DNA from 3 places in the Pseudomonas sp. S35 genome. Region 1 is predicted to be linked to each of the others. Evidence: predicted binding sites of a transcription regulator. Region 1 holds the regulator's gene; each other region holds the start of a gene.

Region 1 (10,621 bases):
CGCAGGCCGCCTTCCGGCGCCTTGGCCTTGATGTAGCCGCCTTCGACATCAATGACTGCACCCATGGCTTCCAGGCCACGGATGTGCAGGTCCACCGGACGCGAGCCAATGGCGCAACCGCCAGGCAGGGCGACTTCGGCTTCGCCGAAACGGGCAACCATCGGGCCCAGTACCAGGATCGACGCACGCATGGTTTTCACCAGTTCGTACGGGGCGATCAGGGTCTTGATGGTGCGTGGGTCGATTTCGACGGACAGTTTCTCGTCGATGACCGGCTCAATGCCCATGCGACCGAACAGCTCGATCATGGTGGTGATGTCGTGCAGGTGCGGCAGGTTGGCCACAGTCACCGGGCCATCGCACAGCAGGGTCGCTGCCAGGATCGGCAAGGCAGAGTTTTTCGCACCGGAAATGCGAATCTCGCCATCAAGGCGGGCACCGCCGGTAATAATCAATTTATCCATAAGAATCTCGACGCCTTGGGGGCTCAGGTGCGCTCGGCCCAGGCCGCGCGGCTGAAAAATTTCATAGTGACCGCATGGATGCTGCCATCGGTGATCCATGGGTTCAAATGGGCATAGATCTGCTGTTGACGCTTGACCGGGCTCAATGCCGCCAGTTCATCGCTAATCACGTTCAGCTGGAAATTGCAGCCTTCGCCTTCAACTTCTACGGTCGTTTCCGGCAGCTTTCCTTCAAGGAAGCTCTTAACTTCTAGGGCCTGCATGCTCAACCTCTATCGGCGCCCAGTGCGCACGGGTCGCACATCATACAAAAAAGCCCCGCGCCTGCGAACCCCGCATAGCAGGACTCTGACGGGGGGCCTCTCTAATAATGTGTATTAAGGATGCGCCAACAGCTCGGTCAAACCGGAAACCTCGGCGATTTCGCGCATGTCCTCGGGCAAAGCCCGGATGCTGACCGGCTTTTTGGCCGCTGCGGCATCGCGCATGAAGCACAGCAGCAACGACAAACCGACGCTGCTGGACTTGGTTACCGCCGAGCAATCAAGCACCAGCGCAGGAGCACTGCTGGTCTTGATCAATGCCTGGCCTTGCTTGCGCAGGTCGGGGCCGGTGCGGTAATCCAGCACGCCGCTGAGGAACAACTCGCCAGCGTCGCCGAGACGAACGGCCGACTCGGTCATTGCGCAGGCTTCCCGGCAGCCTTATCGGTTTCTTCCTTGGCCTTGGCGACTTCACCGGCCCAACCATTGATGGTTTTGTCCAGGTCGTTGCCATTGCGCTGCATCGCGTCGGCGAACTGGTCACGGAACAGCTTGCCGATGTTGATGCCGTTGATGATCACGTTGCGCAGTTTCCACTCGCCGCTGATCTTCTCCAGGGTGTATTGCACCGGGTACACGGCGCCATTGTTGCCCTTGACGCTCATGTTGACGCTGGTGCGATCGCCGGATTCATCACCGGCTGGGGCGACGGTAATGCCTTGGTTGTTGTACTCAAGCAACGCATTGCCATAGAACTGGAACAGGCCGCGCTTGAAGTTTTCCTGGAACGTTTGCATTTGCGCTGGCGTGGCCTTGCGCGAATATTTGACCGTCATGATGCTGCGCGAAATGCCCTCAGCGTCGACGACCGGGCCGACGATGGTGTTCAGCGCTTCGTAGAACTTGGTCGGGTCTTGCTTGTACTGTTCTTTGTTGGCCGTCAGGTCAGCCAACATCTTGCTGGTCGTGTCCTGCACCAGTTCGTGTGCAGAACCTGCCGCGTTGGCCATCAATGGCAGTGCTGCAAGCAGTACCAGCAGGCCACGTCGCAAGGTAGAGATCATGAACAGATTCCTCATTTGGCGTCTTTATTGACCGTATTGAGCAAAAATTTTCCGATCAGGTCTTCGAGCACCAGCGACGACTGCGTGTCGTGGATGGTCGAACCATCCTTGAGCAGTGCTGTTTCACCGCCCACGCTGACACCGATGTACTTCTCGCCCAGCAGCCCCGCAGTGAGGATAGATGCAGTGGAGTCAGTCGGCAGATTATCGACCTTCTTGTCCAATTGCATCGTCACTCGCCCGGTGAAACTGTCGCGATCCAGATCGATTGCCGTGACCTTGCCGATGGTTACACCGGCCATGGTCACTTTAGCTCTGACAGTCAAACCGGCGATATTGTCGAAGTACGCGTAAAGTTTATAGGTATCGGCGGTAGGGCTGGCCGAAAGGCCGCTGACTCGCAGGGCCAGCAACAGTAAAGCCAGGATGCCAGCCAGCAAGAAAAGGCCGACACCGATTTCCACAGTGCGGTTTTGCATCAGAAATCTCCAAACATCAAGGCGGTCAAAATGAAGTCAAGGCCCAGTACCGCCAACGAGGCGTACACAACGGTCTTGGTGGTGGCACGACTGATCCCTTCTGAAGTGGGCTCACAGTCGTAGCCTTGGAATACGGCGATCCAAGTCACTACAAAAGCGAAAACGATGCTTTTTATGATGCCGTTGAGTACGTCACCGCTGAAAGTCACGCTGTTTTGCATGTTGGCCCAGTAGGAGCCGTCGTAGACACCCAGCCAGTCAACCGCTACCCACGAACCACCCCAGATACCGACCACGCTGAAGATCATCGCCAGCAGTGGAAGAGAGATGAAGCCGGCCCACAGGCGCGGGGCAACAATGTATTTGAGCGGGTCCACGCCGATCATTTCCAGGCTAGACAGCTGTTCGGTGGACTTCATGTTGCCGATTTCGGCAGTCAGCGCGGAACCCGCGCGCCCGGCGAACAACAGCGCAGTCACCACCGGCCCCAGTTCCCGCAACAGCGTCAGCGCGACCATCTGCCCCACCGCCTGCTCCGAACCGTAGCTGGACAAGATATTGAAACCTTGCAACGCCAGCACCATGCCGATGAACACCCCGGAGACCACAATGATCACCAGGGACATCACGCCCACCGAATGCAGTTGCTTGAGCAGCAGGCCGAAGCCACCACCAATACCACCGCGGCCGAGCAGGGCATGGAACAGAAAAATGGTCGAACGACCCAGCACTTCGACGATGTCGATGCCGGAGCGACCGAAAAGGCGAACCTTCTCGATAAGAGATGTCTTGCGCATCAGCGCTTCCCCAGAAGATCTGAGCGGTAATCCGCTGCCGGAAAGTGAAAAGGCACAGGGCCATCGGGGTCGCCAGTCATGAATTGGCGAATACGCGGGTTATCGGCGTTCATCAGTTCTTCAGGCGTGCCCTGCCCCAGCACCTGGCCATCGCCCACTACATAGAGGTAGTCGGCAATGCTCGCGGTTTCTGCAAGGTCGTGGGAGACCACGATGCTGGTGATGCCCAATGCATCGTTGAGCAGGCGGATCAGGCGCACCAGAACGCCCATGGCGATTGGATCCTGACCGACGAACGGCTCGTCGTACATGAGAATCTGCGGGTCGAGGGCAATGGCGCGCGCCAGGGCCACGCGGCGCTTCATGCCGCCGGACAGCTCATCGGGCATGAGGTCGATCGCACCACGCAGGCCTACGGCCTGCAATTTCAGCAACACAATGTCACGAATCATTTCATCGGACAGCTGGGTGTGCACCCGCAGCGGGAACGCCACGTTCTCGAACACATCAAGGTCAGTGAACAGCGCTCCGCTCTGGAACAGCACGCCCATGTGCTTGCGCGCATCGAACAGATCGCTGCGCGACAGCGTCGGCAGGTTCTGGCCGTTGACCCACACCTCGCCTGCGCTGGGGCGCAATTGCATGCCCATCAGGCGCAACAGGGTGGTTTTACCGCAACCGGACGGCCCCATGATGCCCGTGACCTTGCCGCGGGGAATGCGAATATCGACGTTATTGAAGATGCTGCGCGTCCCGCGCTTGAAGGTCAGTCCCTTCAGCTCGACCGCGTAGGCGTTATCGGCACTCATCTAAACTCCTTGGGATGCAGCCTCTCACTCAGACACCACGCATGCGACAAACGTTTGCAACGGTTACGCAATAGATAGCCACATGGGCTGGGCGGACCGAACTGGCGGCGAACTATATCACTGCTGACACAGGGCGCCCAAGGCCGGAACAGTGCTAGTTCAGATTCAGGACAGGTAAAAAACGTTGCCGGCTATGTTACTGATCATGAATCTTAAGCAACTGCGGAATAAAGCCTGACGAACTTGCGTGAGGGAATTGATCATTACCGCTATAATCGCCGACTTTTCGTCAGGCTATACGATTTCAGACATGAGCCAATCCAGCGACCTTATTCAATCCGCACAACGCACTATCCGCCTCGAGCTTGAAGCCGTAGAGGGCTTGCTGGCCCATATCGACGCGGATTTCGTACGCGCCTGCGAGATGATTCTGGCCAGCAAGGGCCGCGTTGTCGTGGTCGGCATGGGCAAATCGGGCCACGTCGGCAACAAGATCGCCGCCACACTGGCGAGCACTGGGACCACGGCGTTTTTCGTGCATCCAGCCGAAGCCAGCCACGGCGACATGGGCATGATCACCAAGGATGACATCATCCTGGCGCTGTCCAACTCTGGCACCACCAACGAAATCGTGACCCTGCTGCCGCTGATCAAGCGCCTGGGGATCAAGATGATCAGCATCACCGGCAACCCGGAATCGACGCTGGCCAAGGCCGCCGAAGTGAACCTGAACGTTCACGTGGCCCACGAGGCCTGCCCACTGAACCTGGCGCCGACCTCCTCCACCACTGCAGCCCTGGTCATGGGCGACGCATTGGCCGTGGCATTGCTCGAAGCCCGTGGGTTTACCGCTGAAGACTTCGCGTTTTCCCACCCCGGCGGCGCCTTGGGCCGCCGCCTGCTGCTGAAAGTGGAAAATGTCATGCACTCGGGCGATGAACTGCCTCACGTGCAGCGCGGTACGTTGCTGAAGGACGCGCTGATGGAAATGACACGCAAGGGCCTGGGCATGACCGTGATCCTGGAGACCGATGGCCGCCTGGCCGGCGTGTTTACCGACGGTGATCTGCGTCGCACACTGGACCGCACCATCGATATCCACACGGCCACCATTGACGCGGTAATGACCCCTCACGGCAAGACCGCACGCCCTGAAATGCTCGCAGCCGAAGCATTGAAGATCATGGAAGACCACAAGATCGGCGCGCTGGTGGTGGTCGATAGCGACGACCACCCGGTTGGCGCCCTGAACATGCACGACTTGCTGCGTGCGGGAGTGATGTAAATGACCAGCGACCTGCTGCAACGCGGCAAACACATCAAGCTGGCGATTTTCGACGTCGACGGCGTGCTGACCGATGGCCGCCTGTACTTCCTCGAAGATGGCAGCGAATTCAAGACATTCAACACCCTCGACGGCCAGGGCATCAAGATGCTGATGGCCGCGGGCGTACAAACCGCCATTATTAGCGGTCGAAAAACCCCGGTTGTGGAACGCCGCGCACAAAACCTGGGGATTCCTCACCTGTATCAAGGCCGCGAGGATAAACTGGTGGTCTTGGACGAGCTTCTTGGCCAACTCAACCTAAGCTATGAGCAGGTCGCCTACTTGGGCGATGACCTGCCAGACTTGCCGGTCATTCGCCGAGTGGGCCTGGGCATGGCCGTTGCCAATGCAGCCGCGTTTGTCCGCGAACACGCCCATGGCATCACCACTGCCCGTGGCGGCGAAGGTGCTGCCCGTGAGTTCTGCGAGCTGATCCTGCGCGCCCAGGGCCGCCTTGAAGCGGCCCACGCCGCCTACTTATAGAGCGTTTTATGCTGAGCAAAAAGATTCGCAACTTCCTGCTATTCGGGGTCATCGCCGCGCTGTTCCTGGCGGTGGGCTACTGGAATATCAGCCCGGAGCGCTTCCTCGACCAGCCTGCTGCGCAGGTAGATGAAGGCGCTATCGACTATTACGCCACCAACGCCTACAGCGTGCAGTTCCTGCCCGACGGCAAGGTGCAGTACGAAATGACGTCGGACAAGGTCGAGCATGTGAAGGCCTCCGAAATCACCTTGCTGACCAACCCGGACCTTAACCTGTACCGCGGCACCGAATTTCCGTGGCACGTCACCAGCAAGCGTGGCGAGGTCAACCCGGACGGTACCGAGGTGGAACTGATCGACTCGGTGCGCGTTGCGCGCACCGACGCAAAGAACCGTGACACGGTGATTACTACCAGTCGCATGACCGTATTCCCGCAGAAGCAATATGCGCAGACCGAGCAAGACGTTAGAATCGACGGCGCTGGCGGTGTATCGACTGGCAAGGGAATGAAAGCGTATTTGAAAGAAAGCAGGATACACCTGCTATCGAACGTAAGAGGACAGTATGAGGCTCGTTAAAACTCTCCCTATTTTGCTCGGCTTGGGCGCAGCACTGGGAAGCGTGAGCGCCTGGGCTCTGCCGAACGATAGCCAGCAGCCGATCCACATTTCTGCTGATGATGCGCAGTTGGATGACAAGCAAGGTGTTGCCACCTATACCGGCGGCGTCATCATCACCCAAGGGTCGATGAAGATCACCGGTAATACCGTGACACTGACGCGCACCCAAGCCGGTGACATCGACGTCGTGACCTCGGTGGGCAACCTGGCTTACTTCGAACAGAAGCAGTCCGCCACCGACACCGGCCCGATGAAGGGCTACGGCAAGACCATCCAGTATCATGCCCAGCAGAATCGTATCGTGCTGATCGACCAGGCCAAGGTGCTCAGTCCAGATGGCAACTCCACGGAAGGTGAAAAAATCACTTATGACACCGTGAAGCAGGTTGCCAACGCCGGCCGCGCCAATGGCACCAAGGTAACTGCGCCACGCCCACGCATCGACATGGTTATCCAGCCGAAGAAGAAGGCCGAGTAATGGCAACCCTGAAAGCCCAGCATCTGGCCAAGGCCTATAAAAGCCGTCAGGTCGTGCGCGACGTCAGCCTGTCGATCGACAGCGGCCAGATCGTCGGCCTGCTCGGCCCCAACGGCGCCGGCAAGACCACCTGCTTCTATATGATCGTCGGCCTGGTCCAGGCGGACCAGGGTCGCGTACTGATCGACGACCTGGATGTCAGCCACCAGCCGATGCACGGCCGCGCCCGTGCCGGTATCGGCTATCTTCCACAAGAAGCGTCGATCTTCCGCAAACTGTCGGTTGCCGACAACATCATGGCGATCCTCGAGACCCGCAAGGAGCTCGACCGCGATGGCCGCCGCAAGGAACTGGAAAGCCTGCTGCAGGAATTCCACATCAACCACATTCGCGACAACCTTGGCATGAGCCTGTCCGGTGGCGAACGTCGTCGCGTGGAAATCGCCCGCGCCCTGGCCACCGCCCCCAAGTTCATCCTGCTGGACGAACCGTTTGCAGGCGTCGACCCGATCTCGGTCGGCGACATCAAGCAGATCATCCATCACCTCAAGGCGAAGGGAATCGGTGTATTGATCACCGACCACAACGTGCGTGAAACCCTCGATATCTGCGAAACCGCTTATATCGTCAACGATGGTCAACTGATCGCCGAAGGTGATTCCGCGACCATCCTGGCCAACGAACTGGTCAAGGAAGTGTACCTGGGTCACGAGTTCCGCCTGTAAAGCCACGCGCAAGAACACGGCGGCGGCAGGTCGTTTGCCCACTGCGCGGGAACCAATGAAGACCTCCGGATTTTTATTGTTACCGCGCTCTAGGCAAAGCCCTCGATATCAGGCATATAATTTGCTTATGTTTGGCGCTCACGCGCCCTGTCGTGGATGGCGCATTGCGCCGGCGAATAAGGTGTTAAGCCCCTGCCATGAAACCATCGCTAGTCCTGAGAATGGGCCAGCAGCTGACGATGACACCGCAGCTGCAACAGGCCATCCGCCTGCTCCAATTGTCGACCCTGGACCTGCAACAGGAAATCCAGGAGGCCCTGGAGTCCAATCCGATGCTCGAACGCCAGGAAGAAGGCGACGACTTCGACAATGCAGACCCATTGGCTGACAACATCGAGCAAAAACCCAATGCCGACGTGCAGGAACCGTCCTATCAGGAAACCGCCCCTACGGTGGACAACCTTGAGGAAGGTGACTGGAACGAACGCATTCCCAACGAGCTCCCGGTAGACACCGCCTGGGAGGACGTCTATCAGACCAGCGCCAGCAGCCTGCCCAGCAACGACGACGACGAGTGGGACTTCACCACCCGCACCTCCGCCGGCGAAAGCCTGCAGAGCCATCTGTTGTGGCAACTGAACCTTGCACCGATGTCGGATACCGACCGCCTGATCGCCGTGACCCTGATCGATTGCATCAATAACCAGGGTTATCTGGACGAGACACTCGAAGAAATTCTTGAGGCGTTTGACCCGGAACTCGACATCGAGCTGGACGAAATCGAAGCCGTCCTTCACCGCATCCAACAATTCGAGCCTGCCGGCATCGGCGCCCGCACCCTTGGCGAATGCCTGCTGCTGCAACTGCGACAGCTGCCCGCTAAAACCCAATGGCTCACTGAAGCACAGCGCCTGGTCACCGACTATATCGACCTGCTGGGCAGCCGCGACTACAGCCAGTTGATGCGCCGCATGAAGCTCAAGGAAGACGACCTGCGCCAAGTGATCGAACTGGTGCAGAGCCTCAACCCGCGCCCTGGCTCACAGATCGAGTCCAGCGAAGCCGAATACGTAGTCCCTGACGTGATCGTGCGCAAGGATAACGAGCGGTGGCTGGTGGAGCTGAACCAAGAGTCGGTGCCACGCCTGCGGGTCAACCCGCAATATGCAGGTTTTGTTCGCCGGGCCGACACCAGCGCCGACAATACCTTCATGCGCAACCAGTTGCAGGAAGCGCGCTGGTTCATCAAGAGCCTGCAAAGCCGCAACGAAACCTTGATGAAAGTTGCTACCCAGATCGTCGAGCATCAGCGCGGCTTTCTGGAGTACGGTGACGAAGCAATGAAGCCGCTGGTTCTGCATGACATCGCCGAAGCGGTAGGCATGCACGAATCAACGATTTCCCGAGTGACCACGCAAAAATTCATGCATACCCCACGTGGCATATATGAGCTGAAATACTTTTTCTCCAGCCATGTAAGCACCTCCGAGGGCGGTGAATGCTCGTCCACGGCAATCCGCGCGATCATCAAAAAACTGGTTGCTGCGGAAAATCAGAAAAAGCCGTTGAGTGACAGCAAGATCGCTGGTTTACTGGAAGCACAAGGCATTCAGGTCGCCCGTCGAACCGTCGCCAAGTACCGCGAATCCCTTGGGATCGCGCCTTCCAGCGAGCGTAAGCGTTTGATGTGACGGGCGGGCCACAGCGTTCCAGTGGCAGGCACTTTTGCCTGTCGCTTTATGCACTGGCAACGAAGGAGAAGCTGTATGCAAGTCAACATCAGTGGACACCAGCTGGAAGTCACCAAACCCCTGCGTGAATACACCGAGAGCAAGCTGAACAAGCTGGCGGGGCATTTTGACAAGATCACCAACGTGCAGGTCATCATGGAGGTCGATAAGCTGAAGCAGAAAATCGAGGCCACCCTGCACGTACCGAATGCCAAGCTCGTCGCCAATGCGGAACATGAAGACATGTACGCGGCGATTGACTCGCTCTACGACAAGCTGGACCGCCAACTCATAAAGCATAAGGAAAAGAATCTGCACCTGATGCAAGGTACAGGTCGTTAACTCCCCCCAATGATCCGACTTGAAACCATCCTGACCCCCGGCCGTTCCCTCGTGAACGTGCCGGGCGGCAGTAAAAAGAAAGCACTCGAACAAATTGCCAACCTGATCGCACGTGAAGTGCCGAGCCTGGAGATGCAAGACGTCTTCGATGCGCTGATCGCCCGTGAAAAACTCGGCTCCACGGGTTTTGGCAACGGCATCGCCATTCCTCACTGCCGCCTCAAGGGCTGCGAAACGCCCGTCAGCGCCCTGCTGCACCTTGAAGCCCCCATTGACTTCGATGCCATCGACGGCGCCCCGGTTGACCTGCTGTTCGTTCTGCTGGTTCCGGAAGCAGCCACCGATGCGCACCTGGAACTGCTCCGGCAGATCGCCAGCATGCTCGACCGCAAGGAAGTGCGCGACAAACTGCGCAGCGCCAGCAGCAACGAGGCGCTGTATCAAGTTGTCCTGGATGAACAGAACGGGCAGTAATCATGCGTTTGATCATCGTCAGCGGCCGCTCTGGCTCGGGTAAAAGTACCGCCCTCAACGTTCTTGAGGACAACGGTTTCTATTGCATAGACAACCTTCCAGCTGGCCTGCTGCCGGAACTGGCGGAACGCGCGCTGATCCATACCGAACTGGCGCAACCCCTGGTCGCCGTCTCGATTGACGCCCGCAACCTGCCTAGCCACCTTGAGCGATTCCCACAATTGCTTGAAGAGGTACGCGCCAAGCACATTCATTGTGATGTGCTGTACCTGGATGCCGACGAAGAGACGCTGCTCAAACGCTTCTCTGAAACCCGTCGCCGCCATCCACTCAGCAGCCCTCACCGTTCTCTGGCCGAAGCCATCGAGGACGAAACCAAGTTGCTGGGTCCGATAATTGACCTCGCCGACCTCAAGATCAACACCACCAGCCTCAACCTGTACCAGTTGCGCGATGCCATCAAGTTGCGCCTGCTGAACCAGCCAGAGCCTGGCACGGCATTTCTCGTCGAGTCGTTCGGCTTCAAGCGTGGCATGCCAGTGGATGCGGACCTGGTGTTCGAC
Region 2 (10,621 bases), 1.4 Mb from region 1:
TTGGTCAACTTTAGTTCGCAGTTTAATCTCTATGCGGCCAATGATAGAAAATAAAAAATTTCTCAGTTCTTCATCAAATCTATAAATTTCTACGCCATGTTCAAAAGTTGATCCTGCTTCATAGCAAGAATTGACCTCGTCGTAGAATGGCCAAAGGTAAATTTTAAATCTAAAGTAATTGATATTCTCTAAAGTTGACTGTGCTTGATTTGGGTCAGTGACAGTTAAACCTTTGGCTTGGAGGAAGGGGATGAGCCCCACTGGGTCGATGTGCGGCTTGAGGTATTCTGAATAGCTCATTTTTTTGCCAAAAAAAAGCCCAATGACTTCCTTGTTAAAGGACGTATCGGGCGTTGTTGGGATTCAATCTATCACAAAAAACAGGCTTGTCAACCCTTTCCTTGGATTCAGATTTGTTTGTGGCCAGCATTCTGCCCCTATGATCATAGCTTTTCTCCTTTTCGCGGGTTTTGCAAGGAAATGACGCTAAATGGGAACATTTTGCAGTCCAGCCCGTTGCGTTAACCCAGCAACTCTGAGTCCTTGATCTGATTTTTATGGGGTCTAATGGTTGCTTAAAAGAACAGGTTATGCGCACCCGCTGCGGCGATCAGCAGGGCGCGCTTTGCCGACAGTTGGCCCTGCACTTCGCTCAAGTCTGGGTAGGGTTTGTTCAGGTACAGCAAACCATCGGACTTGTAGGGCTCAATCGGCACGTGCCCATTGAGGTGCGCCACCACTTGCAACAAGTGGTCTACCGCAATCACCTTCAACCCCGACGCCAGGCACGCCTCCTCGGCATTCGCCCGAGGCACTATCACGGTGCGCCCGGCCTTGCGCGCCGCCAAAGCCGCCGGTAGCACGCCTTTCACCGCACGCACTTCACCGGACAACGCCAACTCACCCAGGCATTCAATGTCATCGAGCATCAACGCTGGCACCTGCACGCTGGCGGCGAGGATCCCCAGGGCAATCGCCAGATCAAAACGCCCGCCGTCCTTGGGCAGGTCGGCGGGCGCGAGGTTGAGGGTGATGCGGCGCGCGGGGTATTGCAGGGCCGAGTTGAGGATGGCGCTGCGCACGCGGTCTTTGCTTTCCTTGACGGCGGTTTCGGGCAAACCCACCAGTGTGAGGGACGGCAAGCCATTGGCCATATGCACTTCGACGGTGACGGCAGGGGCTTCGACGCCGATCTGGGCGCGGCTGTGGACGATGGCGAGGGACATGCTCGTTCCTTGAAATGGGCGGCCGCTTCCTGCGGTTTTTCAAGGGTAGATGAGGTGGGGGAGTGCAGCGTGGGGGAGGTTTTACAGAACGTATCCGAGGTGCAGCGCAAAACAAATGTGGGAGCGGGCTTGCTCGCGAATGCAGTCTGTCAGACACGAAGATGCTGACTGATCCAGCGCATTCGCGAGCAAGCCCGCTCCCACATTTTGACCGAGTTGCCTCAGTTACTCGGCAGTGTTGGTCAGCCGCGCTTCCAACTCTGCCACCTTCGCCTCCAGGCTCTCCAGCCGCGCACGCGTGCGGGCGAGCACCACCATCTGGCTGTCGAATTCTTCCCGGCTCACCAGGTCGAGTTTGCTGAAGCCGCTTTGCAGCAAGGCCTTGAATTGGCTTTCGATTTCATTGCGCGGCAGCGCGGTGTCACCGCTGAACAGGCGAGAGGCGTGGCCGCTCAGGGCGTCGAGGAGGTCTTTGGGCGCGAGCATGGGAAGTATTCCGGAAACTGTTGGCGGGCAGTGTATCACGCAGCGTCTATAGTCTTTTTCACGGCCTGCCGCGCACGCTTTTCGCGCATCAGGCTGGGCGAAGGCGCACCGTTTTCGTGCGCATTGCGGTCGCCAACTGGCCCGGCGGGTGGGGTTAAGTGGACAAAGGACTGATTTCAGTGATTTTTACGGAGCTGGCAAGGTTTCTGCTTAGACGATCATGACCCATGCACTGATGCAGTCGCTGTGACGAATGCAGTGCGCCGACGGATCAGGGGTACAGGTTTCGTCACCAGTGGTTAGCTGGCGCCGCAATGGCAATTGCCCTTGCGACGACGCGTTACAAAGCCAGGCACTGCGCTTAGACTTGAGACGGGTTTGTTTTCCTGGGGCAAGTCCACCAATTCGGGAGAGAGTTTTCATGAAGCTAGTCACTGCCATCATCAAGCCGTTCAAGTTGGACGATGTACGCGAGTCGTTGTCCGAGATCGGCGTGCAGGGCATTACCGTTACTGAGGTCAAGGGCTTCGGTCGGCAGAAGGGTCACACCGAGCTGTATCGCGGCGCTGAATACGTCGTCGATTTCCTGCCGAAGGTGAAGATTGATGTCGCCATTGACGACAAGGATCTTGACCGGGTTATCGAGGCGATAACCAAGGCTGCCAACACCGGCAAGATCGGTGACGGCAAGATCTTCGTGGTCAATCTGGAACAGGCTATTCGCATCCGTACCGGCGAAACCGATACCGACGCAATCTAAGCCGCCAAACCCCAACGCCCCAGGAGAAAACAATATGACTCTGCGTAAATTCGCAGGGCTCGGAGCCCTGTTGTCCATCGTAATGCCAAGCCTGGCCATGGCGGCAGACGAAGTGGCTGCTCCAGTCCTCAACTCCGGCGACACCGCCTGGATGCTGACCGCCACCGCATTGGTGCTGTTCATGACCATCCCCGGCTTGGCGCTGTTCTACGGCGGCATGGTCCGCTCCAAGAATATTCTGTCGGTGATGATGCAGTGCTTCGCCATCACCGGCCTGATCAGCATCCTGTGGGTCGTCTACGGCTACAGCATTGCGTTCGATACCACCGGTATGGAACAGGGTGTGGTCAACTTCAACTCCTTCTTCGGCGGCATGGGCAAGGCGTTCCTGGCGGGCGTGACCCCGGCCAGCATCACCGGGCCTGCGGCGTTGTTCCCTGAAGCCGTGTTCATCACCTTCCAGATGACCTTCGCGATCATCACCCCGGCGCTGATCGTCGGTGCCTTCGCCGAGCGTATGAAGTTCTCTGCGATGCTGATCTTCATGGGCATCTGGTTCACCCTGGTCTATGCGCCGATCGCGCACATGGTCTGGAGCGGCAACGGCGGCCTGATGTGGGACTGGGGCGTGCTGGACTTCGCCGGCGGCACCGTGGTGCACATCAACGCCGGTGTGGCTGGCCTGGTGGCGTGCATCGTGCTCGGCAAGCGTAAAGGCTTCCCGACCACCCCGATGGCCCCGCACAACCTGGGTTACACCCTGGTGGGCGCGGCAATGCTGTGGATCGGCTGGTTTGGCTTCAACGCCGGCTCCGCTGCTGCGGCCAACGGCACTGCCGGCATGGCGATGCTGGTGACTCAGATCGCCACCGCCGCCGCCGCGCTGGGCTGGATGTTCGCCGAGTGGATCACTCACGGCAAACCAAGCGCACTGGGTATCGCCTCGGGTGTGGTCGCAGGCCTGGTAGCCGTTACTCCGGCTGCCGGCACTGTTGGCCCGATGGGCGCCCTGGTGATCGGCTTGGTGGCCGGTGTGGTCTGCTTCTTCTGCGCGACCAGCCTCAAGCGCAAGCTGGGCTATGACGACTCCCTGGACGCATTCGGCGTGCACGGTATCGGCGGCATCGTCGGTGCCATCCTCACCGGTGTATTTGCAGCCCCTGCATTGGGCGGCTTCGGCACCGTGACCGATATCGCGGCTCAAGTCTGGATCCAGTGCAAAGGTGTCGGCTTCACCGTGATCTACACGGCGATCGTCACCTACGTCATCCTCAAGGTGCTCGACATGGTCATGGGCCTGCGTGTCACCGAAGAGGAAGAGGCTGTCGGCCTCGACCTGGCACAACACAACGAACGCGGCTACAACTTGTAAGTATGCGTAAAAAAATGCCCGGCTTGCCGGGCATTTTTTTGTCTGATGTTTGTCAGTCGTAACACGCTGTGCCGGTTTTTGCGCTGAGTTTGGGGTGAGGCGCCCATGGCGTTTTTCAGCGTGCGAATGTCTTACAGGCATGTAGGCATATTCGATACTTTGTTTTTTCCCAGAGCGCGCTAGAATGCGCGCCGATGGGCGGAGAACTGTATGTGGCAACAGACCCTGATTACCCTGCGGGCCAAGCCCCGGGGCTTTCACCTGGTGACCGATGAGTTGCTTGCCGGCTTGCCTGAACTGAAGGCGTGTCGTGTGGGCCTGTTGCACCTGTGGTTGCAGCACACCTCGGCGTCGTTGACCGTCAACGAGAATGCCGACCCGGCGGTTCGCCGTGACTTCGAGCGTTTTTTCAACTCGCTGGTGCCGCAAGGCCGCACCGGGTTCGAGCACAACGACGAAGGTCCGGACGACCTGCCGGCGCACTTCAAGGCCAGTCTCCTGGGCTGCCAGCTGAGTTTGCCGGTAAGGGCCGGCCGCTTGGCGATGGGGACCTGGCAAGGGGTTTATCTGGGCGAGCACCGTGATCACGGCGGTGCCCGTAAAGTCCTCGCCACCTTGCACGGTGATGGGGCATAAGCCACTGGTTATCCAGTGGATGTTGATTTTTTCCCGGTGGCCTCGACAGAGGGTAAAGCTGGGCTATAACTAATCTGCTTTTCGCAAGTCATGAGGTAGAACATGAGCGACGATGATCTGGAAAACGACGAACTCGAAGTAGGTGACGAAGACGACACCGAAGAAGGTCTTGAAGCGGCGGCTGATGACGTTGCTGAAGACGACGGTGGCGATGATGCGCCTGCCCCGGCTGCCAAAGGTAAAGCCAAGGCGGCTGTTTCGGTAGATGAATTGCCGAGCGTTGAAGCCAAGAACAAAGAGCGTGATGCCCTGGCCCGCGCGATGGAAGAGTTCCTCGCTAAAGGCGGCAAAGTGCAGGAAGTCGAGGCTAACGTGGTGGCCGACCCACCGAAGAAGCCGGATAACAAGTACGGCAGCCGACCTATCTGAGGTCTGCTTCCTGCTTGTAAAAAAGCCCGCCGTCGCTGCGGGCTTTTTCATGCCTGATGATTTATTGGAACCTTGTGGTTATCCCAATGTGTTACTGCCACTTGCGGAGCAATTCCGGTAGCTCGGTCAGACTGCGAATCTGCGCATCCGGGCGCTTGTCTGCTTCCCATGCTTTGTCCGTCGGGTTGAACCACACCGCGCGAAGCCCGGCCTGCTGGGCTCCGGCAATGTCATCCCCTGGGTGATCGCCGACGTGCACCGCCGCACTGGCATCGACGCCACCGCGTTGCAACGCTGCCTCGAACAATCGCGCATCCGGCTTGGCGATGCCGATATCCTCCGCACGCAAGGCAAAGTGGAAATAGTCCGCCAGGCCGACGCGCTGCACATCCGCGTTGCCGTTGGTGATCACCCCCAGCAGGAAGTGCTGGCGCAGCGCCTGCAACATCGGTTCGGCTTCGGGAAATACGGTGAGCTGGTGACGTGCGTGGATGAAGGCCTCGAAGCACACATCGGCCATCTCCGTGGCTTGTGGCTGTGGGTATCCGGCCTCCTCGAAGGCGTGCATCAGCACCCGGTGGCGCAGCACGCTGATGCGGTGTTTGAGCTCCGGGTGACGCTGCAACACCTGTTGGCGCAGGCTGGCGAAATGCTCCAGGGGCAAGTCGCCTACCTTGGAAGCATTGACCGCCAGCCATTCACGCATCGACGCTTCAGCGCTGATGATGACCGGCACGTTATCCCAGAGCGTGTCGTCCAGGTCGAAAGTGATCAGCTTGATACTCATGAGTCGCCGCCCTTGATGCGTTTGGCCCGTGGATGGGCGCTGTCGTACACCGTTGCCAGGTGTTGGAAGTCCAGATGGGTGTAGATCTGCGTGGTCTTGATATCGGAGTGGCCGAGCAGCTCTTGCACGGCGCGCAGGTCCTGGGATGACTCCAGCATATGACTGGCAAACGAGTGCCGCAGCATATGCGGGTGCAGGTTCTGGCCCAGTTCGCGCTCGCCGGCGGTCTTGACCCTTATTTGTATCGCCCGTGGCCCGAGGCGCCGGCCTTGCTGGCTGATAAATACCGCATCATCCGCCGGGTTGGCCAGCGCCCTGAGTGGCAACCACAGTTGCAGGGCTTCGCGGGCCTTTCTGCCCACCGGCAACACGCGGGTCTTGCTGCCCTTGCCCAGCACTTGCACCAAGCCGTCTGCCAGGTCCAGTTGGTCGAGGTTCAGGCCGGTCAGTTCCGACAGGCGCAGGCCTGAGGAATAGAACAATTCGAGGATGGCCTGATCGCGATGGGCGAGAAAGTCATCCTCCACGGCACCGTCCAGCAATTGCAGGGCGCGGTCAGTGTCCAGGGTCTTGGGCAGGCGCCGCTCTCCTTTGGGTGGAGACAGGCCATTGGCGGGGTCGTGGTCGCACAGGCCTTCGCGGTTGAGGTAGTGATAGAGCCCCCGCACCGCCGACAGCAGGCGTGACAGGCTGCGCGAGGACTGACCTTGCTGGTGCAGGCGTGCGATCAGACTGCGCAGGCTCTGGATGTCCAGGGCTTTCCAACTGGTGACCTGCTGTTTTTCGCAGTACGCCAGGACCTTGTTCAAGTCCCGCCGGTAAGCCTCCAGCGTATGGGGCGACACCTGGCGCTCGTTGCGCAGGTGAGCGCAGTAAGCGTCCAGTTGCCGTTCCATCGCTAGCGCACCGCGCGCAGGGCAGTGGTGAAGCGCGGTAGAACGCGGCCCAGCACTTCGGCGATGTAGGTCAGGAACAGCGTACCCACCGAGCTTTTATAGTGCGCAGGATCGCGGCTGGCGATGGCCAGTACGCCGTGCAAACCTTGATAGGTGAGGGCGACGACGGCGGTGGAGCCGATCTGTTTGCGCTGTTCGGCACCAAACAGGAAGTCCAACTCATGCTCGCGCAAGGTGCCGCTGATGGTCTTGCCTTCGCAGAGCAGGCCGCCAATTGCAGTTTGCGCGTCGCTGCCGCTGACCCAACGACCTACCGGCATCGGGTTGTCGCTGAACAGGATCAGGCTGACAAACGGCACCTGGAAGTCCTGGCGCAGGCTGTCTTCCACCGCGATCACGGTTTCTTCCAGGCTGGTGGCATCCATCAGCGCCAGAATCAGGCGACGGGTCTTGTCGAACAGGCGGTCGTTGTCGCGGGCCACGTCCATCAGATGCGAGAGCTTGTGACGCATCTCGATATTGCGCTCGCGCAGGATCTTCATCTGGCGCTCCACCAGCGACACGGTGTCGCCGCGCTGGTGGGGGATGCGCAGCGCCGGCAGCAGTTCTTCGTGCTCGACGAAGAAGTCCGGGTTCGCCTCAAGGTACGCCGCGACAGCAGCGGCCTCCAGACTTTCGCTCGGGGTTGCGGGTGCGGGTACTTGAGGCTTATCGGTCATTAGCTTGGCTCACTCATAGACGGACCTGTCCTTCGTATACACGCGAGGCCGGCCCGGTCATCAGCACCGGGTGGCCTGGGCCTGCCCATTCGATGGACAGGCGTCCACCGGGCAGGTCGATCAGCAGCGGCGAATCCATCCACCCTTGGCTGATCGCGGCCACGGCAGCGGCGCAAGCACCGGTGCCGCAGGCCTGGGTTTCGCCGGCGCCGCGTTCCCACACGCGCAATTGTGCGCGGGAACGGTCGATCACCTGCAGGAAGCCCACATTGACCCGTGCCGGAAAGCGCGGGTGGTGTTCGATCTTCGGCCCCAGTTCATGCACGGGGGCGTTGTTGATGTCGTTGACCCGCAGCACGGCATGGGGGTTGCCCATGGACACGGCAGCGATGTCGACCGATTGGCCATCCACGTCCAGTGCATAACTGACGGCCTGCTCGGTGGCCTGGAACGGAATATCCGCCGGCACCAGGCGCGGCGCGCCCATGTTGACGCTGATCTGGCCGTCGCTGCGGATGTCCAGTTCGATCACGCCGCTCTTGGTCTCGACGCGGATCTGGCGCTTGGCGGTCAGGCGCTTGTCCAGCACAAAACGTGCAAAGCAGCGCGCACCGTTACCGCACTGTTCCACTTCGGAGCCGTCGGAGTTGAAGATCCGGTAACGGAAATCAACCTCCGGGTTGCTCGGCGCCTCGACGATCAGCAGTTGGTCGAAACCAATCCCGGTATGCCGGTCGCCCCACTGTTTAGCGTGTTTGGGCAGGATGTGCGCGTGCTGGCTGACCAGGTCAAGGACCATGAAATCATTGCCCAACCCGTGCATCTTGGTAAAACGCAGCAGCATGGCTTACTCCGGCAGCAGGCTTTCGCCAGCATACAACTCGGCTACCGTCTCGCGGCGACGCACTTCAAACGCTTGATCACCGTCCACCAGCACCTCGGCGGTACGGCCGCGGGTGTTGTAGTTGGAACTCATGACAAACCCGTAGGCACCGGCCGAATGCACGGCCAGCAGATCGCCTTCTTCCAGGGCCAACTGGCGATCCTTGGCCAGGAAGTCGCCGGTTTCGCAGATCGGGCCGACGATGTCATAGGCGCGGGCTTCGCTTTCGCGAGGCGTCACGGCGGTGACATTCATCCAGGCCTGGTACAGCGCCGGGCGGATCAGGTCGTTCATCGCCGCGTCGACGATGGCGAAATCCTTGTGTTCGGTATGCTTGAGGTACTCGACCTGGGTCAGCAGCACACCGGCGTTGGCGACGATATAACGGCCTGGCTCGAACATCAGCGTCAGGTCGCGGCCTTCGGTGCGCTCGCGCACGGCTGCGATGTAGTCGGCAATCAGCGGCGGCTCTTCATCGCGATACCGCACGCCCACGCCACCACCGAGGTCGATGTGGTGCAGGTAGATGCCGCATTCGCCCAGGCGGTCGATCAGCGCCAGCAGACGGTCGAGCGCATCCAGGAACGGCGGCAGGGTGGTCAGTTGCGAGCCGATATGGCAGTCGACACCCAGCACTTCAAGGTTTGGCAACTGGGCGGCGCGGATGTACACGTCTTCGGCGTCGGCAATGGCGATGCCGAACTTGTTCTCTTTGAGACCGGTGGAAATGTAAGGGTGGGTGCCGGCATCGACGTCCGGGTTGACGCGCAGGGAGATCGGCGCGCGAACGCCCATCTCGGCGGCCACGACTTGCAGGCGCTCCAGCTCGTCCGTGGACTCGATGTTGAAGCAATGCACGCCGACTTCCAGGGCGCGACGCATGTCTTCGCGGCTCTTGCCGACGCCGGAGAACACGATCTTGTCAGCCTGGCCACCTGCGGCCAGTACCCGCTCCAGCTCGCCACGGGAAACGATGTCGAAACCGGCGCCAAGGCGCGCCAGGACATTGAGTACACCGAGGTTGGAGTTGGCCTTGACCGCGTAGCACACCAGGTGCGGTACGCCGTCCAGTGCGTCGGTGAAGGAGCGATATTGGGCTTCGATGTGCGCACGTGAGTACACGTACGTCGGGGTACCAAAGCGCTGGGCAATCGCGGACAGCGCCACGCCTTCCGCGAACAGCTCGCCGTCCCGGTAGTTAAAAGCGTCCATGAAGTTCCCTTATTCGTAGGTGTCGTGCTTATGCGCTTTGGATGGCTTTTGCGACGATTGCGCCTGTTCGTTCGGGTCTTTGCTGTCATCTGGCAGGTACAGCGGGCCTTTTTGACCACAGGCACTAACGAGGCAAGCGACCGCGACGAGCGCAGCAAGGGAAGAGATCAGGCGCTTCATGGCGAAATCCTTGAATATGCATTAATTGCGCCCGAGTATACCGACCACCCGCCGGCTTGCCTATGCGCTGAAATACCCGTCCGGCGGGGGTTTGCCGAGATTGTCGAGAAACGTCCTACGCTTGAAGGGGATATTTCATTCCGCCATTCGTGATGAAATCGGTATCCTTTGCAATCGGCGAAGCTCGCCCGTATGGTGCGGCGCTTGAGCAAAGCCAGACACTTTTGAGGTTGCCACAATGAGTTTGACCGAAGCCCGTTTTCACGACCTGGTGGATGCGACCCAGCAGGCGCTGGAAGATATTTTCGACGACAGCGGCCTGGACGTGGACCTGGAAAACTCGGCCGGCGTGCTGACTGTCAAGTTCGAGAGCGGCCAGCAACTGATCTTCAGTCGTCAGGAACCGTTGCGTCAGCTGTGGTTGGCAGCGCGTTCGGGTGGCGTGCACTTCGACTACGACGAAGAAAGCGGCAAATGGCAGTGCGACAAAAGTGAAGAGCTGTTGGGCGAGATGCTCATGCGCCTGGTTCTCGATTATACCGGCGCCGAGCTGGATTTCGACGAGATCTGATCGTGACCCAGCCCGCACCCGTACGCCCGCCCAAGCCGCTGTTCAGTAACGTCAGCCCGGCCGTGCCGTCACCTTGTATCAGTTTGTGTCGCCTGGACGAGCAAAAAGTCTGCCTCGGCTGCTTCCGCCACGTCGAAGACATCCGTGAATGGCGCTCCGCCGACGATGCCCGGCGCCGGGTGATCTGTGCCGAGGCCGAGCAGCGCAGGGCGCACGCCTGAGGCTGTCTTGTTTATTTGTGACGCTGTGGTAGTGTCCGGGTACGCCTCAACTCATCGAGGCCCGTGAGAACCCCGCCTTTTTTTGGCGGGGTTTTGCTTTTTTGTGCAGAAAAAAGGAGTCTGCCTGAATCATGACCACCGCACCGTCCATCATCCTCACCCGTCTTGACGTGCAGCGCCTTGAGCAATTGATCGACCGCTTGGGCGACGAGTTTCCTGGTGTCGAAGCGTTGCAGGCCGAAC
Region 3 (10,621 bases), 780 kb from region 1:
GGTCTCGCTTTTGAGCAGCTTCGGCTCGACGGCCAGCTCCTGGGCGGCGCGGCTGAGGAAGTGGCGGGCGAGGGTCGGGATGTCTTCGCGGCGGTCCGACATGCGCGGGATATGGATGCGGATCACATTGAGGCGGTGGAACAAGTCCTCACGGAACTTGCCCGCGTGCACCAGGGTTTCGAGGTTCTGGTGGGTCGCGGCGATGATGCGCACATCGACCTTGACCGGCGTGTGACCGCCGACGCGGTAGAACTCGCCGTCCGCCAGCACGCGCAGCAGGCGGGTCTGGGTGTCGGCTGGCATGTCGCCGATTTCATCGAGGAACAACGTACCGCCGTCCGCCTGTTCAAAGCGGCCGCGACGCAGGTTGGCCGCGCCGGTGAACGCGCCTTTCTCATGGCCGAACAGCTCGGACTCCATCAAGTCCTTGGGGATCGCTGCCATGTTCAACGCGATAAACGGCGACGCCGCCCGTGGGCTGTGGCGGTGCAGGGCGTGGGCCACCAGCTCTTTACCGGTACCCGATTCGCCGTTGATCAGCACGGTGATGTTGGAGTGGCTCAAGCGTCCGATGGCGCGAAACACTTCCTGCATCGCCGGCGCTTCACCGATGATTTCCGGGGTGCGAGTCAGGGTGGGTGGGGCTTCCTGGTTTTGCTGTTCCTGGGCGTGCTGGTTGGCGCGCTTGACCAGTGCCACGGCCTCGTCCACGTCGAACGGCTTGGGCAGGTATTCAAAGGCGCCGCCCTGGTAGGACGCGACAGCGCTGTCCAGGTCCGAGTGCGCAGTCATGATGATCACCGGCAGGCGCGGGTGCTGCTCGCGGATACGCGCCAGCAGGTCCAGGCCACTGGCGCCGGGCATGCGGATGTCGGAGATGATCACGTCGGGCTGCTGGCGCGCGAGGCGGCTCATCACCCCGTCGGCGCTGTCGAAGCTCTGGGTGGTCATGCCTTCCTGTTGCAAGGCTTTCTCGAGGACCCAGCGGATAGAACGGTCGTCATCGACGATCCAGACAGTTTCACTACGGCTCATGTCGATGGGGCTCCTTGTTCCAGTGGCAGAAAGATCGAGAACGTGGTGTGGCCAGGATGGCTCTCACATTCGATCAAGCCCTGATGCTGGCTGATGATGTTCTGGGTAATGGCCAGGCCCAGCCCGGTACCGTCCGGGCGGCCGCTGACCATGGGAAAGAAAATGGTTTCCTGAAGTTCCACAGGAATGCCCGGGCCGTTGTCGATGATCTCGACCTTGGTCACCAGGCGATGGCGCACGTGGCCGATGGTGAACTGGCGCAGGGCGCGGGTGCGCAGGCTGATGCGGCCCAGGCGCAGCTCGTTCTGGCTGCTGATGGCCTGCATGGCGTTGCGCACGATATTGAGCACCGCCTGGATCATCTGCTCGCGGTCGATCAACACGTCGGGAATGCTTGGGTCGTAGTCGCGCACCAAGGTGATGCAGCCCTGGCTTTCGGCCTCGACCAGATGGCACACGCGCTCCAGCACCTCGTGCACGTTGGTCATCGCCAGGGACGGCAGCTTGTTGGAGCCCAGCATGCGGTCCACCAGGTTACGCAGGCGGTCGGCCTCTTCGATGATGACGTTGGTGTAGTCCTTGAGGTGTTCCTCCGGCAGTTCACGGGCCAGCAACTGTGCGGCGCCACGGATGCCGCCCAATGGGTTCTTGATCTCATGGGCCAGGCCGCGGACCAGCATCTTGCTGGTTTCCTGCTTGGACAGCTGCGCTTCTTCCTTGGTGATGCGCAGCAAGCGGTCACGGGGGTGCACTTCGAGCAGCAGCAGGGTGGCGCCGTTGCTCAGGATTGGGGTTACGGCGTAGTCGACGGTCAGCGTCTGGCCGGTGAGGGCGGTGAGCATCGCCTCGCGCTTGGTGAACGGGTGCGCCTGCTCCACCGCCTGGCGCAACGAGCTCAAGGCCTCGGCCGACTCGGTGAACAGCTCGCTGATGAACTGCCCATGGCTGCGCTGGCCGCTGATGGCCAGGAGCATCTCCGCCGCCGGGTTCATGTACTCAAGACGCAAGTCGTCATTGAGCAGGATGGTCGCGGTGGTCAGGTTGTCGAGTAGCAAACGGTGCAGTGCATCGCTGATGGTCATCAGGACCTCTTTTGGAGCAAGGCGCGGGCTTGAGGCACACGCTGATACAAGGAAAATGCAAAAACCAAACCAAGGCTCCGAAAAGAAGCGTTAAAGCCCTGAAATGGGGGTTATAGGCGCGAAACTGTGGCGTTCTGCCAGCTTGCTCGGGAAGTTTCGAACCAAAATGGGCTGGCCAGGTGGGAAGGGTGCAGCCTATCGCACCAATATAGTGCGGTTTTATCAAGGTTGTTCAGGAAGTGGCGAGTGGATCGTTTTCAGGGCGGGTTGAAAACGATCCGGGGTGGGGGGTCAGTGTTGTTCAGAAAGTGGCATGCCCGCACGGCCCGCGTAAAAGACCAGCAGCTCGACCGGGGTGTTGCCGGTAATACCACGATGCTCAATGCCTACCATCTCGGCCAGGGTTTGCCCTTGCCTCAAGGTGCGCGTCAGTCCGCCCTTACGGGTTTCAACGGTCAGCTCTCCCGAAACGATGTAGGCGGCATTCGGCATTGGGTGAGTGTGCCAGGGCAATTGCGTGTGCGCAGGGATCTTGAGGCGTATGAGCGTCAGTTGCGGCGGACCTTTTGGGTAGGCTTTGTAAGGTGTGCCATCCCATGACGCGCTGCGTTCAAGCAACACCTCTTTTTCGATGTGTGCGGCGTTCTTTGGGTGGATGCCGCAGCCAAGCAACGACAAACCCAGCGCTGCTGTAATCAAGCACTTGAGGGCGATCATGGTTCCATCCTGTCCGATAAATGAACAGTCAGGCTATGGCCACCGGCCTCGGTGAAGATGCAGGACAGGTCCTCAAATCAAGTAGGTCCAGTGCACAATTCGGCCGTGGCGCGGATCATCGCCAACTGACGCAACGGATCGTTCAGCGGCTCATGCACGGCCTCGGCCAACCATTGCGGGCACTGCGGGTCGGTACGATGCGGGGTGAAGTCGGCCAATTGCTGCAGCAGGCGTTTCTGCAGCTCGTCCAATTGCGGGCGGATCTGTTTCACCAGGTCGGGGCGTGGATCGTCAGGTGCCTTGCCCTGGAATTGCCAGTCAGAGAGCTGGGTGTACTGCACCAGTTTGTTGGCTTCGATTTGCGCCGAGAAGAACTGCTCGGCAGCGCCAGGTGGCAGCTTGTAGCTCGGTGCCTGCGCGGCGACGCTGGCGATCACTTCTTGTTCGCGCTTTTTATCTTCTACAGGCTTTTTGCTGTCCCATTTGCTCAGGGCCACTTGGTCGGCAATCTCCAAACGTTCGGCGATGCTGTTGAGCAGCGGTTCGAGCGTGGGTGGCGCGGCAGTCGCAGTGGCACTGACGAACAACAGAGCGAACACAAATCGAAACTTCAAGAGTGATCTCCTGTGGGAGGGAGCAAGCCCCCTCCCACATTTTTGATTGGGTTTGCAGATTAAGAGCTGGGTCAGTCTGGAGCTACCCTGCTTTGTGCGTTTGCCTTGCGTGAATTGCGGGCAAAAAAAGACCTCCCGAAGGAGGCCCTTTTCATCGCGCTACGTCAAGCAGCGCTACCGGATCAGCAGCTGTAGTACAGCTCGTATTCCAGTGGGTGTACGAAGGTGCGAACCTTGATTTCTTCTTCGCTTTTCAGGCCGATGTAAGCGTCGATGAAGTCGTCGCTGAACACGCCGCCTTTGGTCAGGAACGCACGGCCCTTGTCCAGCTCTTCCAGGGCTTCTTTCAGGCTGCCGCACACTTGTGGGATCTCTTTGGCCTCTTCAGGCGGCAGGTCGTACAAGTTTTTGTCGGCGGCGTCGCCTGGGTGGATCTTGTTCTGGATACCGTCCAGGCCGGCCATGACCAGGGCAGCGAAGGCCAGGTATGGGTTGGCTGCTGGGTCCGGGAAGCGGGCTTCGATACGGCGAGCACGCGGGCTGGACACGTAAGGGATACGGATCGAAGCGGAACGGTTGCGTGCCGAGTAGGCCAGCATCACTGGCGCTTCGAAACCTGGGACCAGACGCTTGTAGGAGTTGGTCGACGGGTTGGTGAAGCCGTTCAGGGCCTTACCGTGCTTGATGATACCGCCGATGAAGTACAGGGCAGTGTCGGACAGGCCGGCATAACCTTCGCCAGCGAAGGTGTTCTTGCCATCTTTGGCGATGGACAGGTGAACGTGCATACCCGAACCGTTATCGCCGTACAAAGGCTTAGGCATGAAGGTAGCGGTACGGCCGTAGGCAACGGCAGTGTTGTGTACGCAGTACTTCAGGGTCTGAACTTCGTCAGCCTTGGCCACCAGGGTGTTGAACTTCACACCGATTTCGTTCTGGCCGGCAGTCGCCACTTCGTGGTGGTGCACTTCGATGACCAGGCCCATGTCTTCCATCGCGTTGCACATGGAGGTACGGATTTCGTGGTCGTGGTCGAATGGCGGAACTGGGAAGTAGCCACCTTTGATACCTGGACGGTGGCCATGGTTGCCGCCTTCCACGTCCTGGTCGGACATCCACGAACCTTGTTCGGAGTAGATCTTGAACATGGAACCGGAGATGTCGGACTTGAACTTCACTTGGTCAAAGATGAAGAACTCTGGCTCCGGGCCTACGAATACGGTGTCACCGATACCGGTCGACTTCAGGTATTCCTCGGCACGCTTGGCGATCGCACGTGGGTCGCGGTCGTAGCCTTGCATGGTCGAAGGCTCGATCACGTCGCACACCAGGATCAGGGTGGCTTCTTCGGTGAACGGGTCGAGCACGGCAGTGCTGTCGTCCGGCATCAGGATCATGTCGGAGGCTTCGATGCCTTTCCAGCCAGCGATGGAGGAACCGTCGAACATTTTGCCTTCTTCGAAGAAAGCATCATCCAGCGCGTCGCGAGCCGGCATGGTCACGTGGTGCTGAGTGCCTTTGGTGTCCGTGAAGCGCAGATCAATCCATTTAACGTCATGATCTTTGATGAGTTGAACCGACTTCGACATAGTGTCCTCCGGGTGGCTTCGGGCTGGGGTAGTGGAGTTAGCCCTTAGAATGTGGGTGATGCCGGCGCGGATAGTCCGCCATGGCAACCTGCCTCACAAGAGAGCAAATTGCATGCCAGTGCGCCAACATGGGTTTTTTGCTCCAAAAACGCCCCTATAAAGGTGCATTGCGACAAAAGACCGAAAATGGCGCACCGCAATGTGGCGAAATCGCCTCAAGATGCACTGCTTTAGTGCGTTGCGAGTGTGGTGCATATTAACTGGTTAAACCTTGAGCGATTTCCGCTATAATCCGCGCCCCCCTTTTTCAGCAGGCCCGGCGCGCGCTGTTTCCATGAAATTAATCGTTAAAGTCTTCCCCGAGATCACCATTAAAAGCCGACCGGTACGGACGCGTTTCATCCGTCAGTTGGCCAAGAACATCCGTGCCGTGCTCCGCGATCTGGACCCGGCTGTGGTGGTGAACGGCGTGTGGGACAACCTCGAACTGGAAACCCGTGTCACCGACGCCAAAGCCTTGAAGGACATGACCGAGCGCCTGAGCTGCATGCCGGGCATCGCGCATTTCCTGCAGGTGGACGAGTACCCGCTGGGCGACTTCGACGACATCACCGAGAAGTGCAAGCAGCACTTTGGCAGTGAGATCGAGGGTAAGATTTTTTCGGTGCGTTGCAAGCGCGCCGGCAAGCACCCATTCAGCTCCATGGATGTGGAGAAATACGTCGGCAGCAAGCTGCGTCGCGAGTGCGGTGCCGCCGGAATTTCCTTGAAAGCGCCGCAAATTGAAGTGCGCATGGAAATTCGCGACCAACGGTTGTTTGTGATCCACAGCCAGCACAACAGCATCGGCGGCTACCCGCTGGGCGCCCTGGAACAGACCCTGGTATTGATGTCCGGCGGTTTCGATTCCACGGTGGCGGCCTACCAGATCATGCGCCGCGGCCTGATGAGCCACTTCTGCTTCTTTAATCTGGGCGGGCGTGCACACGAATTGGGCGTGATGGAAGTCGCGCACTTTATCTGGAAGAAGTACGGCAGCTCCCAGCGCGTGCTATTTGTGAGCGTGCCGTTCGAGGAAGTGCTGGGCGAAATTCTCGGAAAAGTCGATAACAGTCATATGGGCGTAGTATTGAAGCGTATGATGTTGCGCGCTGCGTCCCGCATTGCCGACCAGTTGCAGATCGACGCGCTGGTGACGGGCGAAGCGATTTCCCAGGTGTCCAGCCAAACGCTGCCCAACCTGTCGCTGATCGACTGCGTAACCGAAAAGCTGGTACTGCGCCCGCTGATCGCCAGCCACAAGCAGGACATCATCGATTTGGCAGAAGAAATCGGTACCGCCGACTTTGCCAAGCATATGCCTGAATACTGCGGGGTCATCTCGGTGAACCCCAAGACCCACGCCAAGCGCAACCGCGTGGAGTATGAAGAACAACAGTTTGATATGGCGGTTCTGGAGCGTGCGCTCCAGAACGCCAAGCTGGTCCCGATCGATCGTGTGATCGATGAACTGGGCCAGGATGTGCAGATCGAAGAAGTCAGCGAAGCCCTGGCCGGCCAGATCGTTGTCGACATCCGTCACCCGGATGCCGCTGAAGATGAGCCGCTGGAAATTCCTGGCATCGACGTACAAACGCTGCCGTTCTATGCATTGAACGCGCGTTTCAAGGAACTGGATGACAGCCGTCAGTACCTGCTGTATTGCGACAAAGGCGTGATGAGTCGCCTGCATGCCCACCATTTGCTCAGTGAGGGGCATGCCAATGTGCGCGTTTATCGACCGAGCTAAGAGCCCGGGGCTGTTTGCCTGTGGCCTGCGTCACCGGCCCCCCGACTCTGCCGTCAAGCTGTAACGGCAAGGCCTGACTCTACTGTTAATCGCTGCCACGACCTGTCAGCACACCGAATCCTCTGATCGAGATACACAAGTGATCGAAAATCTACGTAACATCGCCATCATTGCTCACGTTGACCATGGTAAAACCACCCTGGTAGACAAACTCCTGCGTCAATCCGGCACCCTGGAGCGCAACGAGCTCAACGACGAGCGCGTGATGGACTCCAACGACCAGGAAAAAGAGCGCGGTATTACCATCCTGGCTAAAAACACCGCTATCAACTGGAACGGCTACCACATCAACATCGTGGACACCCCGGGCCACGCCGACTTCGGCGGCGAAGTAGAACGCGTAATGTCGATGGTTGACTCCGTTCTGCTGCTGGTTGACGCTCAAGACGGCCCTATGCCGCAAACCCGTTTCGTGACCAAGAAGGCTTTCGAAGCCGGCCTGCGTCCGATCGTGTGCATCAACAAGGTTGACCGTCCAGGCGCGCGTCCGGACTGGGTTCTGGACCAGATCTTCGACCTGTTCGACAACCTGGGTGCCACCGAAGAACAGCTGGACTTCAAAGTCGTCTACGCCTCGGCCCTGAACGGCATTGCCGGTCTGGAACACACCGACATGGCTGAAGACATGACCCCGCTGTACCAGTCGATCGTCGACAACGTACCGGCGCCTAAAGTTGACCGTGATGGTCCGTTCCAGATGCAAATCTCGGCACTGGACTACAACAGCTTCCTGGGTGTTATCGGCGTTGGCCGTATCGCTCGTGGTAGCGTCAAGCCGAACACCCCGGTTGTTGCTATCGGCGCCGACGGCAAGAAGCGTAACGGTCGTATCCTGAAGCTGATGGGTCACCACGGTCTGCACCGTATCGACGTTGAAGAAGCTTTCGCTGGCGACATCGTCTGCGTGAGCGGCATGGACTCCCTGTTCATCTCCGACACCCTGTGCCAGCCGGACAACGTTGAGGCGATGAAGCCTCTGACCGTTGACGAGCCAACCGTTTCCATGACCTTCCAGGTAAACGACTCGCCTTTCTGCGGTAAAGAAGGCAAGTTCGTGACTTCCCGTAACATCAAGGAACGTCTGGACAAAGAGCTGCTGTACAACGTTGCACTGCGCGTTGAAGAAGGCGACTCGGCTGACAAGTTCAAGGTTTCCGGCCGTGGTGAGCTGCACCTCTCGGTACTGATCGAAACCATGCGTCGCGAAGGCTTCGAAATGGGCGTTGGTCGTCCAGAAGTGATCATCCGTCAGGTTGACGGCGTGAAGCAGGAACCGTTCGAAAACGTCACCATCGACACCCCGGAAGAATCCCAGGGCAAGGTGATGGAAGAGATGGGTCTGCGTAAAGGCGACCTGACCAACATGGTGCCGGATGGCAAAGGCCGTGTGCGTCTGGAATACAACATCCCTGCTCGTGGTCTGATCGGTTTCCGTAACCAGTTCCTGACCCTGACCAACGGTGCTGGCATCCTGACCTCGATCTTCGATCGCTACGACACCATGAAGTCCGGCGACATGTCCGGCCGTCAGAACGGTGTTCTGGTATCGGTAGAAACCGGCAAGGCACTGACCTACTCCCTGGAAACCCTCCAGGCGCGTGGCAAGCTGTTCGTTGAGCACGGTCAAGAGATCTACAACGGTCAGATCGTTGGTCTGAACAGCCGTGACAACGACATGGGCGTCAACCCAACCAAAGGCAAGAAGCTCGACAACATGCGTGCTTCGGGCAAAGACGAAACCATCGCTCTGGTTCCACCTGTTCGCTTCACCCTGGAACAGGCCCTGGAATTCATCCAGGACGACGAGCTGTGCGAAGTCACGCCTAAGTCGATCCGCCTGCGTAAGAAGATCCTGGACGAAGGCGAGCGTACCCGCGCTGCCAAGAAAGCCAAGAACTGATTTAACTCAGGCTGAATGAAAAACGCCCCCGGTCGAAAGGCCGGGGGCGTTTTTTTATGTCTGCAGTTTTTGGGGTGGCTGTACTGGCCTCATCGGGAGCAAGCCCCCGATGAGGCCCTTCAAAACACTACAAAATTTGGATCAGAACTTATCGAGAGTACGGAAGTTGGTCTCGCGCACCACTTCCTTGGGTTTGTACGCGCAATACCCCGGCCGCGGCCCAATCTTCGGGTGATTGCGGCAGGTATCCGGGCGCTTGTCATAAATAGTGCAGAAGCGCGTCTTACGATCCAGGTACAGGCAGTCGTTGTTGCTCATGCGCTGCAGGGTAAAAATCTCGGATTTGTTGTTGTAGCGCTCGACGATGCCTTCTTTCTGCAACCGCTTGGCGATGTTCTTCGGCGGGTCGCCGCGCTCGAACTCATCGACGATGCCAATGCGGATCAGGTCCTTGATCTTCACTTCGACCGGCAGCGTGCAGCAGCTGGACACGCAGCCACCGCACATGTGGGCGGAATATTTCTGCCAGGTCTCGAGACGGTCAAGTTCCGCGGCGGCGATCAGTTGAGGCTTCATCAGGGTTCCAAAAGGTGGGGCGGTATCCGGGCGCGCGATCATACCGGGATTGGTGATTTTTTGAACAATATTTTGCGGTTTTCGGCCCGAAGGTGCGCTTTGTTCAAAAGCAGGCACGGCCAATGCATCAAAACCCGCTAAAGGTAAATGCGTTAAAAAAGTGCCGAACCAGAGCGTCTACCGTCTGTCAGACCGTCTAGGCTCTAGCAACTCCTTCTATCTCGCCCGAGGTCGCAATTGATGTCTCAGGAACCACTTGCACGAGAAGCAGAGGTAGCCGCATTTCGCGATGCCGTCTTGACCAAACTCACCTACGCGGTGGGCAAGGACCCGGATCACGCTTTCGACCACGACTGGTTCGAAGCCATTGCCCTGGCCGCGCGCGACCAGATGGTCGATCACTGGATGGACCACACGCGGCGCATCTACCGCAAAGGCCAGAAGCGGGTGTATTACCTCTCCCTGGAGTTCCTCATCGGCCGCTTGCTCTACGACAGCCTGAGCAACCTCGGTGTGTTGGAGATTGCCCGCGAAGCGCTCAGCGAGCTGGGCGTCGACCTTGAACGCATCCGCCTGCTGGAGCCCGATGCGGCGCTCGGTAACGGTGGCCTGGGCCGTCTGGCCGCGTGCTTTATGGAAAGCATGTCGACCCTGGGCATTGCCGGCCACGGTTATGGCATTCGTTACGAGCACGGCTTGTTCCGCCAGGCGATTGTCGATGGCTGGCAGCAGGAGCAGACCGAACGCTGGCTGGATTTCGGCAACCCGTGGGAGTTCGAGCGTGCTGAGGTGATCTATCCGATCGGCTTTGGCGGCAGCGTCGAAACCCTGCCGGACGCCGCCGGCAAGCTGATCCAGGTGTGGACGCCCAACGAAACGGTACGCGCCGTTGCCTACGACACGCCGGTGGTCGGTTGGCGCGGTGCCAGCGTCAACACCCTGCGCCTGTGGCGTGCGCGCGCCGTGGAAGACCTGCACCTGGAGCGCTTCAACGCCGGTGACCACCTGGGCGCCGTCGCCGAAGTGGCCCGTGCCGAAAGCATCTCACGGGTGCTTTACCCGGCCGACAGCACCGAAGCAGGGCAGGAACTGCGTCTGCGCCAGGAATACTTCTTCGTCTCCGCTTCCCTGCAAGACCTGCTGCGCCGGCACAAGAACATGCACGGCTCGGTACTGAGCCTGGGCGAACACGCCGCCATCCAGCTCAACGACACCCACCCGTCCATCGCCGTGGCCGAGTTGATGCGCCAACTGGTGGA

What was found. Region 1 encodes sigma-54, which starts transcription at its own class of promoters, with help from an activator protein. Its sites were predicted from a motif close to ANTGGCATNNANNTTGCTNT; they were not measured.
Region 2: a site for sigma-54 is predicted at 1,906-1,925, ahead of glnK (P-II family nitrogen regulator). Genes of this name have one in related genera too.
Region 3: a site for sigma-54 is predicted at 5,138-5,157, ahead of glnA (type I glutamate--ammonia ligase). Genes of this name have one in related genera too.

Annotation. Positions count from the first base shown of each region.
Region 1 is NZ_CP019431.1:1,152,945-1,163,565, reverse strand. It holds gene murA (UDP-N-acetylglucosamine 1-carboxyvinyltransferase) at 1-464, opposite strand, end outside; gene PspS35_RS05205 (BolA family protein) at 488-727, opposite strand; gene PspS35_RS05200 (STAS domain-containing protein) at 842-1,147, opposite strand; gene PspS35_RS05195 (ABC transporter substrate-binding protein) at 1,144-1,791, opposite strand; gene mlaD (outer membrane lipid asymmetry maintenance protein MlaD) at 1,803-2,270, opposite strand; gene mlaE (lipid asymmetry maintenance ABC transporter permease subunit MlaE) at 2,270-3,067, opposite strand; gene PspS35_RS05180 (ATP-binding cassette domain-containing protein) at 3,067-3,876, opposite strand; gene PspS35_RS05175 (KpsF/GutQ family sugar-phosphate isomerase) at 4,187-5,161, shown strand; gene PspS35_RS05170 (HAD family hydrolase) at 5,162-5,686, shown strand; gene lptC (LPS export ABC transporter periplasmic protein LptC) at 5,695-6,267, shown strand; gene lptA (lipopolysaccharide transport periplasmic protein LptA) at 6,254-6,787, shown strand; gene lptB (LPS export ABC transporter ATP-binding protein) at 6,787-7,512, shown strand; gene PspS35_RS05150 (RNA polymerase factor sigma-54) at 7,710-9,203, shown strand; gene raiA (ribosome-associated translation inhibitor RaiA) at 9,279-9,584, shown strand; gene ptsN (PTS IIA-like nitrogen regulatory protein PtsN) at 9,594-10,058, shown strand; gene rapZ (RNase adapter RapZ) at 10,061-10,621, shown strand, end outside.
Region 2 is NZ_CP019431.1:6,359,039-6,369,659, reverse strand. It holds gene PspS35_RS28925 (Abi family protein) at 1-300, opposite strand, end outside; partial or broken gene PspS35_RS28920 (magnesium chelatase domain-containing protein) at 585-1,226, opposite strand; gene PspS35_RS28915 (accessory factor UbiK family protein) at 1,452-1,712, opposite strand; gene glnK (P-II family nitrogen regulator) at 2,134-2,472, shown strand; gene PspS35_RS28905 (ammonium transporter) at 2,507-3,844, shown strand; gene PspS35_RS28900 (secondary thiamine-phosphate synthase enzyme YjbQ) at 4,055-4,480, shown strand; gene sutA (transcriptional regulator SutA) at 4,583-4,909, shown strand; gene PspS35_RS28890 (HAD family hydrolase) at 5,001-5,696, opposite strand; gene xerC (tyrosine recombinase XerC) at 5,693-6,592, opposite strand; gene PspS35_RS28880 (DUF484 family protein) at 6,595-7,311, opposite strand; gene dapF (diaminopimelate epimerase) at 7,325-8,155, opposite strand; gene lysA (diaminopimelate decarboxylase) at 8,159-9,406, opposite strand; gene PspS35_RS28865 (lipoprotein) at 9,416-9,586, opposite strand; gene cyaY (iron donor protein CyaY) at 9,825-10,157, shown strand; gene PspS35_RS28855 (DUF1289 domain-containing protein) at 10,160-10,378, shown strand; gene rnk (nucleoside diphosphate kinase regulator) at 10,510-10,621, shown strand, end outside.
Region 3 is NZ_CP019431.1:376,790-387,410, forward strand. It holds gene ntrC (nitrogen regulation protein NR(I)) at 1-1,035, opposite strand, end outside; gene glnL (nitrogen regulation protein NR(II)) at 1,032-2,117, opposite strand; gene PspS35_RS01630 (cupin domain-containing protein) at 2,409-2,834, opposite strand; gene PspS35_RS01635 (chorismate mutase) at 2,912-3,448, opposite strand; gene glnA (type I glutamate--ammonia ligase) at 3,631-5,037, opposite strand; gene thiI (tRNA uracil 4-sulfurtransferase ThiI) at 5,372-6,826, shown strand; gene typA (translational GTPase TypA) at 6,966-8,786, shown strand; gene PspS35_RS01655 (YkgJ family cysteine cluster protein) at 8,928-9,362, opposite strand; gene PspS35_RS01660 (glycogen/starch/alpha-glucan phosphorylase) at 9,603-10,621, shown strand, end outside.